DNA from 2 places in the Haloactinomyces albus genome. Region 2 is predicted to be linked to the other one. Evidence: riboswitches for the same ligand, from Rfam matches in the RefSeq annotation. Region 2 holds a riboswitch; the other holds the start of a gene.
What was found. Region 2 has a riboswitch for thiamine pyrophosphate ahead of thiO (glycine oxidase ThiO). Riboswitches for the same ligand answer to the same signal wherever they lie in the genome.

Region 1 (5,482 bases), 1.3 Mb from region 2:
GCGGCCGACAGGTCCACACCGGACACGGCCGTCAAGGGCCCGAACCGGACGGACAGATCGCGCACTTCCAAGCCCACTAGAACTCTCCCACCGTCTCGGTACGCACTCGCATGCGCTCGATGACGAGCACGGCGAGCGCGGTGACCAGCATCAACAGGGCACATGCGGCGTAGGCCATCTGAAGGTTCAGCTCGCCGGGCCGCGCGAGCAACCGGGCGATCACCACCGGCAGGGTCGGCGCCTCGGGTCTGGCCAGGAAACTGGTGGCGCCGAACTCACCGAGAGCGACGACGAACCCGAATCCGGCTGCGGCCAGCACGGCCCGCGCAGCCAACGGGGCATCGATCTCCCACCTCACCCGCCACGGGCTCGCACCGAGCGTTGCCGCGGCCTCCCGCAGCCTCCCGTCGATCGACCGCAGCACCGGCAGCACCATGCGGATGACCAGCGGGGTCACCAACAGTGCCTGCGCGAACGGCACGAGCAGTGGCGAGGTGCGCAGGTCACCGGGCAGTGTGTCCAAGGTGATCAGGTAGCCGAAACCGACCGTCACCGCCGAGACTCCCAGCGGCAGCATCAGGGCCGCATCCATCATCTCCGCCGCGACACGGCGCCGGAGCCCGACCAGCACAATGGAGGCGAGGATACCCAGCAGCAGCGCCATCCAGGTCGCGTCGGCCGCCGTACGCAGGGAGTTCCAGGCGGCCTCCCAACCCGATACCGCGAGCGTGCCGTTGTCCCCGCTCCCGGCCAGGGCCCGATAGCCCGCCAGACTCCAGCCGTCACGGGTGGACACCGAGCGGGCGAGGAGACCCGCGATGGGGACCAGCAATCCCAGTACCACCAGGACCGCTGCTCCCACCACGCACCATTCCGCCCCCTGGGGTCGCCGCGCGGTGTCGCCTGCGCTGCGCAACCGCAGCGCCGCCTCCCGGCGCCGCCGCGCCACCGCGGCGATCACCAGCGCAGCCAGCACCGCCGCGAGTTGCAGCAACGACAGTGCCGCCGCCCCGGACAGGTCGAGCAGGCGCACGGTACGCAGGTAGATCTCGGTTTCCAGGGTCCGGTAGGTGCCGCCACCGAGGACGAGCACGACACCGAAACTGGTGGAGCAGAACAGGAACACGATCGCCATCGCCGATCCCAGGGCGGGCCGCAGTGCGGGCAGGGTCACCGAGATGAACGCCCGCAGGCGGGACGCCCCGAGCGAGCGGGCGGCGTCCTCGGTGCGTCGATCGAGATGCGTCCACAGTCCTCCCACGGTCCGGGCCACGACCGAGACATTGAAGAACGCGTTGGCCAGCACGATCCCCAGCAGGCCGGAAGCACCGCCGCCGCCCTCGGCACCGAGAAGCGCGCGGAACGCCATCCCCACCACGAGCGTCGGCAGTACGAACGGGACCGTGACCACCGCGCGCAGCAGTGTCTTTCCGGGCACCGCGACGCGTGCCAGCACATAGGCCACCGGCATACCGGCCAACAGCGCCAGCACCGTCGACACGGCAGCCTGCCCCAGGGTGAAGGCGACGAGATCCCAGGTCCGGGCGCTGGTGAGCACCTCGGCCACACCACCGTCGAGCCCGAGCCCGATGATCGCCACGACCGGCCAGGCGAAAAACAACCCCAGAAACCCCAGGACAGCGGTCGCGGCCATCCCCAGGGCGATGGAGTACTTCCGATGCCCGGACGAACCGGAGCGGGGACCGGCTCCGTTGGCCGAGGTGGTCCTCGGCGGCACGTTTTTCGACGGCGCGGTTTTCCCGAGAACCGCCACCGTCAGCCCCGAACCAGGGTGCGCCACTGCTGCACCCAGCGCTGCCGGTTCCGCTCGATCCGGTCGGGGCTCATCTCGGCCGGCCGCTGCGGCCGGGGAGCCACTTTCTGCCAGCTCTCCGGCAGTGCCACTCCCCGCACCACCGGATAGACGTACATCTGCTCGGAGACCTGTGCCTGGAACCGCCGCGAAACCAGGAAATCCATCACCGCGCGTGCCGCCTCGGGATGTTCGGCTCCCGCCAGTACCCCGGCGTACTCGACCTGCCGATAGCAGGTGTCGAGCAGTGCTCGGGTGCGCGAGGTGCCATCCGGTCGCACCTCGGCGGCGGGTGAGGACGCGTAGGACAGCACGATCGGGCGCGAGCCCCGGCCTGCGGACCCGGAGAAGTCCTGGTTGTACGCCTGCTGCCACCCGGAGGTGATTCGCACGTCGTTGGCGACCAGACCGCGCCAGTACTCCTTCCAACCGGACTCGCCGAACGTGGTGATGGTGTTGAGCAGGAACGCCAGTCCCGGCGAGGACGTCGCCGGGCTCGGGACGGCGAGCAGTCCCCGGTAGCGCGGTTCGGTCAGGTCGCGCAGGCTCGTCGGCTCGGGGATCCGGTGCTCGGCGAACCACCGGGTGTCGATGTTGACGCACACGTCGCCGGCATCGATGGGAGTCAGCCGGTTACCGGAACCAATCGAGTAGCGCTGGGGGATCTTCTTCGCCCCGGCGGGCTCGTAGGGCACGAAGACACCCTCGTCCAGCGCCCGCGAGGCGAAGGTCGAATCGATGCCGTAGGCGACATCGCCGATCGGGTTCGCCTTGGTCAACACCAGCTTGTTGGTCAGCGCGCCCGCATCACCACGGCGCTGGATCGTCACCTCGATTCCGGAACGGCGCTCGAAGTTCGCCAGCGTCTCGTCGGCGACGGCGAACGAGTCGTGGGTCACCAGGGTGACCGTGCGCGTGCCCTGCTCACTGCCCTGGGCACCGATGAGAGAGCAGCCTGCGGTGAGTGCGGCCACGACGACCACACCCGCGAGCCGAGCCGAACGGCGCAGCAAACGGTTCAACGATCCTCCCGAGATCATGCCACGCGTGCGCACGTCGAGCTGATCGCAGCGCCTCCCTGCGCCGGCATGATCCGGTTCAGGTGGACGGTCGAGGGCTCCTGCACCCTCCTCTCAGCCCAGCACACTGGACTCCCGTGGCGACCGCGAGTCTAGTGCACTGTCAACCGTTCATTCGACCGTCACGCTCTTGGCCAGGTTGCGCGGCTTGTCGACATTCCGTCCCAGTGCGGTGGCCAGGTGATACGCGAACAGCTGGAGCGGGACCGTGAACAGGATCGGATCGAGTTCCGGCTCACCACGCGGAAGCCGGATCACCGTCTCGGCGAGACCTTCCGGCAGGTCCGCGTTCGTGATCGCGATGACCGGGCCGTTCCTGGCCCTGATCTGCTCGATCGTGCCGATGTTCTTGGCCAGCAGCTCGTCGTCGGGGACGATCACCACCGAAGGCATGGTGTGATCGATCAGCGCCAGCGGCCCGTGCTTGAGCTCGGCCGCCTCGTAGGCTTCGGCGTGGACGTAGGAGATCTCCTTGAGCTTCTGGGCGCCCTCACGAGCGACCGGCCAGCCACGGACCCGTCCCACGAAGAACATGTGCTCGGTACCGGCATAGCGCTCGGCGGCTGCGATTGCCTGCTCTTCCGCTGCCAGGACGTCCGTGATTCGATCGGGAATCGCCGCGAGCGCAGCCACGAGCCGCCTGCCGTGCGCCATCGAAAGATCGCGTACCCGGCCGAGCAGCAGCGCCAACAGCGCGAAGGACAGGGACATGTTCGTGACGGCCTTGGTCGAGGCCACGGACACTTCCGGCCCCGCATGGAGGAAGACGCCGCTGCCGCATTCCCTGGCGATGGCACTGCCGACCGCGTTGACCAGGCCGACCACCTGACCGCCCTTGCGCTTGAGCTCCTGGACGGCCGCGAGCGTGTCCAGGGTTTCACCGGACTGGCTGACGGCGACGTAGAGCGTGCCCTCCTCGATGACGGGATTGCGGTAGCGGAACTCCGAGGCCGGTTCGGCGTCGGCGGGCAGCCGGGCCAGTTCCTCGACGAGGTTGGCACCGAGCTGTCCCGCGTAGTAGGCCGATCCGCAGCCGAGGAACTTCACCCGTCGGACAGCGCGCAGTTCCCGGGCATCCAGGCCGAGACCGTCGAGGCGTGCCGTGGCGAACCGCTCGTCGAGTCGCCCACGCAGTGCACGGTGACCGGCCCTGGTCTGGTCGTGGATCTCCTTGCGCATGAAATCGGGGAAGCCGTTCAGCTGGTAGTCCTCGTCGGCCAGGTCGACGGCCGCCGGGACCTTGTCCGTGGGGTCGGCCTGCATGGTGCTGGTTCGGTAGGCATCGGCGCTGATGGTGGCGAGCTCACCGTCATCCAGGTGGACCATGCGGTTGGTGTGCCGCACCAGTGCGGCCATATCGGAGGTGGCGAACATCTCACCGTCGCCGATGCCGAGCACGATCGGACTCCCGTTGCGGGCCACCACCAGTTCACGCGGATTGCGGGCATCGAGCACGAGCAACCCGTAGGTTCCCTCGACGCGCTGCAGAACGGCGCGGACCGCGTCCTCCAGTGATGCGCCACCGGCATCCACCGTCGCAGCGATCAGGTGGGCCAGGATCTCGGTGTCGGTGTCCGAGGCGAGCTGCACGCCGTCGTCGATCAACTTTTTCCGGAGTGGTTCCGCGTTCTCGAGGACTCCGTTGTGCACGACGGCGATGCGTCCGCCGGGGTCCACATGGGGATGAGCGTTGAGATCGCTCGGCTCTCCGTGTGTGGCCCACCGCGTGTGCGCGAGACCCACCGTCCCCGTGGTGTTCTTGCCGAGCCGGTCCCGCAGGTCCTGCACACATCCGGCGGTTTTGGTGACCCGCAGGCGGCCTCGCCGGGCCACCGCCAATCCGGCCGAGTCGTAGCCCCGGTACTCCAGCCGGTGCAGGCCCTCGATGAGGATCGGAGTACTTTCCCGGCTGCCGACATAACCGACGATTCCGCACATGGCTATCCCTTTCCGCTCGGCTCAGCCGTAGACGATGCGCCGGAGGCGGCGTTCGGACAGCTCCGGCGGAGCAACCGGGCGTTGTGCGAGCTCCGCGGTGATCGCCGTCCATACCTCGGCGTTCCTGTAGCCGCGCCGCTGCAGCTCGGCGTGCCTGCGCCGCACGTATTGCTCGGTGGTTTCGTCGAAGTACGCGATGACATCGGCGGCGACGCGAGCCGCAGTGGATGGCGGCAGTCCGGTGGATTCGGCCACGTGACGGACCAACTCGGCCGGGACCCACTGGTTCATGGCTTCGAAGACTGGCAGCGGCCACGTTCAAAGGCAATATTCCTGCCCGATATCGGGCAGGAATCGGTACGGGGCGACCCTCACTCGATTTTTGCAGTTTCGCGCGAAACTGCATTTTTTGCTCGGGCGAGGCTACGGTGACGTCAGGGTTTGCGGCCGACGGCACCGACGATGCAGTGCGACACCGAATCCAACTGCTTGAGCCGCGGGCCGTCCGGCCACCAGTCGGCGCACAACGTCAGGCCGGGCTCGACGAGCTCGAGGCCGGGGAACATCCCCTCGATCCGGGCGCGGGTACGGAACACCCCGGTTCCCATCGGGCTGTGCAGGAAGGTCTCCTCCATCCGGCGGGCGAGATCGC
Region 2 (5,482 bases):
CGGTGGGGTCGTGCTGGGCGTGGCCGCACTGGCGATCCTGATCACTCTGCTACCGGGTGCCTTCCTGCTCGTCCCCGTGGCGATCACGACGATGTTGCTCCGAGCTGAACTGCTGCGCTCCGACTACAGAATCCTGCTGGGGTCGCTGATCGCCGTCACGGTCGTGACCCAGGCGATGATGCTGCAACGATCCCTGATCGACGCGGCGATCGGTTTCGCAGCCAACACCGCCATCGGCGCCGCCATCGCCCTGATCATCGGCTACATCGGTTACCTGGTCCTGCCCGGCAGTCTCGTGCCCGACGTTGCCGGAACGGTCCGAGCCACCGTCCGGTCGATCTCGGAGTTGCTGCACGGTGTCCGGGACACCGATCGCGGTGCCGACCTGTGGCAGCGGCTGCGGCCTGCGAACATCCTGGCGTTGCGCCGCACCCAGGACCTGCTGGGAATGCCCGCACTGCTGGACGGGACAGGAGATACTCCCGACGATGCGCGTCCCACGCGCGCTGCGGCTGTGGCGCTGGAGGCTCTGCGGCAGGACCTCGCAATCCTGGCGTCGCAGCCTGCGGAGGAACAAGCAATCGCCATGCCCGCGTTACGTGCGGTGGACGATTTGCTCGGCGGACGCACCGTGACGGAGGTTCCGGACATCCCCGATGGCGGTGCCCCGGCAACGGAGCTCCTGGCGAGTTCGTTGTTGGAGAATGCCCTGCACGCGCGCGTAGCCATCGATGAGACGCTCGGCTACGACGACCCGTGGAAGAGCTACACCCTCTCGTTCGTGCGCACCGAACACCTGCGTATCCAGTGACGTTGGACGATTTCGCGAGAAATTGCCCGACGTCACTCCATCGGGCGTCCCGGGCTGGAGGCCTGCGCCCAGTAGCGACGGGGAATGCGCCCGGCCTGCGCAGCCAACCGCCCGGCCTCACAGGCCGAGCGCATCGCAGCGGCCATCCGTACCGGGTCCTGTGCGCGGGTCACGGCCGTGGCCAGCAACACCGCATCGCACCCGAGCTCCATCGCCAGTGCCGCATCCGAGGCCGTGCCGATTCCCGCATCGAGCACGATCGGCACCGAAGCACGGGAAGCGATCATGTCGATGTTGTGCGGGTTGCGGATTCCCAGTCCGGTTCCGATCGGTGATCCGAGAGGCATGACGGCAGCACAGCCGGTCTCCTCCAGACGCAACGCGAGCACCGGATCGTCGTTGGTGTAGGCGAGTACGACGAAGCCCTGATCCACGAGTTGCTCGGCCGCGTCCAGCAACTCCACCGGGTCGGGCAACAGGGTGTCCTCATCGGCCACCACTTCCAGCTTGACCCAGTTGGTACCCAGCGCCTCCCGCGCCATCTGCGCCGTCAGCACCGCCTCGGCCGCCGTGCGGCAACCCGCGGTGTTGGGCAACGCCTCGATCCCGATTCGACCCAGCAGATCGAGCACACCACTGCCACCGCCGACGTCGGCACGGCGCATCGCCACCGTCGTCAGTTCCGTTCCGGAAGCCAGCAGTGCGCTTTCCAGAGTCGAGAGGTTCGCGGCACCTCCCGTCCCCATGATCACCCGTGAGTCGAACTTGCGTCCGGCGATCACCAGTGGATCGTCCATTCCTCAACCTCCCTGTACCGCGGTGAGGATCTCGATACCGGTTTGCGGTTCCAGCGGCGTGGCCGGCCAGCTGTCCCGGGCAACGACGGTGCCGTTGACGGCCACGGCCACCCCGCTGTCCGGTACCCCGAAGTCCTTCAAGGCATCGGCCAGCGTGGTGCCCTCGGCGAACTCGCGCGGCTGTCCGTTGATCACGATGTGCATTGCTGTCCTCCCAAGCGCGATGGATCCGCAGCTTTTGCCTCGGCAGGCAACGCACTGCCACACACCAGCCCGACCACGGCTTCCGCCGTGACGGGGGCGAGCAGAAATCCGTTGCGATGATGTCCGGTCGCGGCCACGACGCCGGGTGCCACCCAGCCGAGCAGGGGAAGATTGTCCTCGGTGCTCGGCCGCAGCCCCGCTGTGCTCTCGACCAATGCGTATTCCGCGATGCCCGGCACGAACCGTTCTGCGTCGGCCAACAGGTTCCGCACGCCACCGACAGTGACCTCGGTGTCGAACCCGGCCTCGTACTGGGTGGCACCGATGACGATCCCGTCCGCACGCGGCACCAGGTACACCTGCCGTCCGTGTACCGGCCCTCGTATGGTCCGCCGCGGTGGCGGGATCGATGTTGCTCGAGACCTCAGACGCAGGATCTCCCCCTTGACGGGCCGGATGGCGCCCCGCAACGCCGGATGCAGTTCCTCCGCATGCGCACCCGTGGCGATCACCACGACATCGCAGTGCACTGCCGAGTCGGCCCCAGTCGAGTCGGCGAGCTCGACCACTCCAGAGCGGACACCGCGAGCAGCGGCACGGACGAACTCCACCCCTGCCGATTCGGCGGCGGCACGAAGCGCTTCGAGGGTGATCCGGTTGTCGACCGCGAGATCACCCGGCACCTCCAGTCCCCCTCGGACACCGGGGCCGAGCGAGGGCTCCAGCCCGCGGAGTCGGCGACTGGTGTGGCGAGTGACAGTACGCCCGAGCGAGGCCAGATGGTCGGCGAGAGTGTCGAGTTCCGCACGGTCGGCGCTGTCGGCGGCGACAACGAGGGTTCCCTCGTCCCGCAGGCCCGGCGGCTTCCCCGAGTCCCGGCCGAGCCGCTCGGCGAAATCCGGCCACCTGTGCAGTGAAGCGGCCCCCAGCTCCAGCAGAGGTTCCTCACCGGGCCATGCCTCGGCGATCGGAGCCAGCATCCCTCCCGCAACCCAGGAGGCACCGCCGAACCCCGGATCCGGATCGATCAACCGCACCCGGCAGCCCGCCACAGCCAGCCGCCATGCGGCGGACATGCCGATGACACCGCCGCCCACCACCGCGACGATGCCGTCCTGTTGTCCAGACAATGCACGCTCCCTGCGCCGGTATGATCCGGATCAGGTTCGACGGTCGGGGCATCAGCCCCCTCTCAGTCCGCTCTCGTACGGACTCCCGTGCTTCACCGCCACCCAGGCTATCCGATCCGATCGTGCGAAGTCAGCTCCTGACGAATACGAAAATCCGGAAAGTCCACGCGAGCTGCCATCTCCGAACAAGCTACCCTGAGCAACATGCCTGGATTCGATGGCTACGGGATCCGTGTGCGTCTCGACGAGGCGCGACTGTATCTGTGCACCGATGCCCGTACCGACCGCGGTGACCTGGCCGAATTCGCGGAAGCGGCCCTCGCGGGCGGGGTGGACATCATCCAACTGCGGGACAAGAACCCGGCGGGCGCACCGCTGGAGGCACGACAGGAACTGGCGGCTCTGGAAGTACTGGCCGAGGCGTGTACGCGCCACGGCGCGCTGCTTGCGGTCAACGATCGCGCCGACATCGCTCTGACCGCCGATGCCGACATCCTGCATCTGGGGCAGGAGGACATCCCGGTGGAGTCGGCCCGGCGCCTCGTGGGGCACCAGATGGCCATCGGTCGTTCCACGCACGACGTGGTTCAGGCCGACGCGGCAGCCACCGAGCAGGGAGTGGACTACTTCTGTACCGGTCCGGTCTGGACCACGCCCACGAAACCGGGACGGGAGGCTGCGGGGCTCGACCTGGTTCGCCATGCCGCCGAACACCACGGCCACGGCCGGCCGTGGTTCGCCATCGGCGGCATCGACCACGGCAATCTGGACGAGGCCATGGCCGCCGGAGCCGAGCGTGTCGTTGTCGTACGCGCGATCACCGAGGCCGAGGACCCGCGCCGGGCGGCGGAGACACTGCGTTCCCGTTTGCAGGGATGACGGTGGTTTGCCGCAAAAGTCGGGAAAATTGCAGTTTCGCGCGAAACTGCAATTTTCTCCGCGGCCGGACGTTGCCTAGCCGGTAACCAGGCTTACGCCATAGGTCTGGAGGGCCTCGTTGATCGGCTGGAAGTAAGTCACCCCGCCGCGGTCGCAGTCACCGGAACCGCCGGAGGTCACCCCCTGGGCCTGGTTGCCCGAGAGGAACGCGCCTCCGGAATCCCCCGGCTCGGCACATACGTCGGTCCGGGTCAGACCGGACACGGTGCCCGTTTCGTAGCGCACCGTCTGGTTCTTGGCCTCGATGGTTCCGCAGTGCCAGCCGGTCGTGGAGCCGGAGCGGCACACCGAGGCACCGACCGGGGCCTCCCGCGAACCGGCGACGGTCACGGCACCGCCCCGGTAGTCGTTGACCTGCGGCTTCGGGGTGGCCGAGGACGTGACGTAGGCATAGTCGTTGTGCGGGAAGGAAGAGCCCGCGAAGGTACCGGCAGGTCGGCTGGTGCTGTCACTCCGGTTACCGCAGTGGCCCGCGGTGATGAATCCACCCTGGACGGCGAAGCCGATGGAACAGCGTAAGCCGCTCTTGTTGTAGAAGGCGTTACCGCCGATGATATCGGTGAACAGGCGCGGCGATTCCCGTGACTCGACCACGCGCACCGCTGTGGTGTCCACATCGGTCGAGCGGATGAACTCGGTCGCCCGTTGCGCCGTTCCCATCGCGGTCGTGACGACGACGGAATTGCTCGTCGGGTCGACATACCAGCCGCTGATCGATGTCGGGGCTCGTCGCTCGACTCCGTCGAGCGTGTCGGCCGCCGTGTTGAGCACACTCGCGCTGTCATCGACAAGCTCGGCCTTCGCTCCCGCTGCGCGGACCTCGTCGAATTTCGCCTTGTCGGTGACCCCCACGACCAGCTTGCCGAGGTCGGCATCGAAGTGGGCCCCTCCGAAGGCACCACCGAGGCTGCTCTGCAGTTGCTCCTGGAGCTTGTCGGCGATCTTTTCCTGCTGCAGACGTTCTCGTACCTGCTGCAAGGTCAGGCCGAGGTCTCGCTGCATGGCCTCCAATCGACCTTCCGCGATGGACTCCAGGGGTGTGGCCTCCGGGGCCGCGGTCGCCGGCATGGTCAGCGCGGCGGCAGTTCCGGCTGCCAGCGCCATTGTCCCCGCCATGCGGGCCGCGAGCCTGCGCTTCATGTGCTGTCTCCCTTGTCCTGAGAACGCATCTCCGTCCCCCTGGCGAAGGAGTATGACCCGAGTCATCGATCACACACAGCCTACTTTCGGCGTAGACGGCGAGCGGATTCCGCCCACTGGCGAAGATTTCGTGAAACTCTTTCGGGTGGTTTTACACACATCGTTACGGGGGCGTTATCACGGTAAGCCATCCGGGCAACCCGAACCCGGCCAACGTGGTTTACAGCACTCTCTCCATTACTGTCCGTATCCATCACTGCACTCACCATCCGCAGGATCACCGCAGCACGTTCTCGGATGTGAGCAGCGAGGTGAACGAGCTTGCCGAATCCGGCTTTCGTGCAGAAAGATCGCTTCCATGCAGTTGGTGAGCTACGCCGAGATCGCGGCGGCCCGGACGGTGCTGACGGCGATGCCACCCTCGGTCGGGCCGGTGCGCACCCCGCTGCTCCCGGTGGCCG

Region 1: it holds a riboswitch for thiamine pyrophosphate, as region 2 does, so the genes downstream of both, JOF55_RS14820 (thiamine ABC transporter substrate-binding protein) here and thiO (glycine oxidase ThiO) in region 2, are expected to answer to the same signal.

The regions. Positions count from the first base shown of each region.
Region 1 covers NZ_JAVDXW010000001.1:3,128,227-3,133,708, reverse strand. The annotation lists partial or broken gene JOF55_RS14830 (ABC transporter ATP-binding protein) at 1-77, opposite strand, end outside; gene JOF55_RS14825 (ABC transporter permease) at 77-1,654, opposite strand; gene JOF55_RS14820 (thiamine ABC transporter substrate-binding protein) at 1,777-2,835, opposite strand; TPP riboswitch at 2,872-2,981, opposite strand; gene glmS (glutamine--fructose-6-phosphate transaminase (isomerizing)) at 3,004-4,830, opposite strand; gene JOF55_RS14810 (hypothetical protein) at 4,852-5,121, opposite strand; gene JOF55_RS14805 (SAM-dependent methyltransferase) at 5,265-5,482, opposite strand, start outside.
Region 2 covers NZ_JAVDXW010000001.1:1,855,165-1,860,646, forward strand. The annotation lists gene JOF55_RS08660 (FUSC family protein) at 1-811, shown strand, start outside; gene JOF55_RS08665 (thiazole synthase) at 844-1,608, opposite strand; gene thiS (sulfur carrier protein ThiS) at 1,612-1,812, opposite strand; gene thiO (glycine oxidase ThiO) at 1,800-2,942, opposite strand; TPP riboswitch at 2,933-3,041, opposite strand; gene thiE (thiamine phosphate synthase) at 3,147-3,821, shown strand; gene JOF55_RS08685 (S1 family peptidase) at 3,897-5,021, opposite strand; gene JOF55_RS08690 (threonine ammonia-lyase) at 5,380-5,482, shown strand, end outside.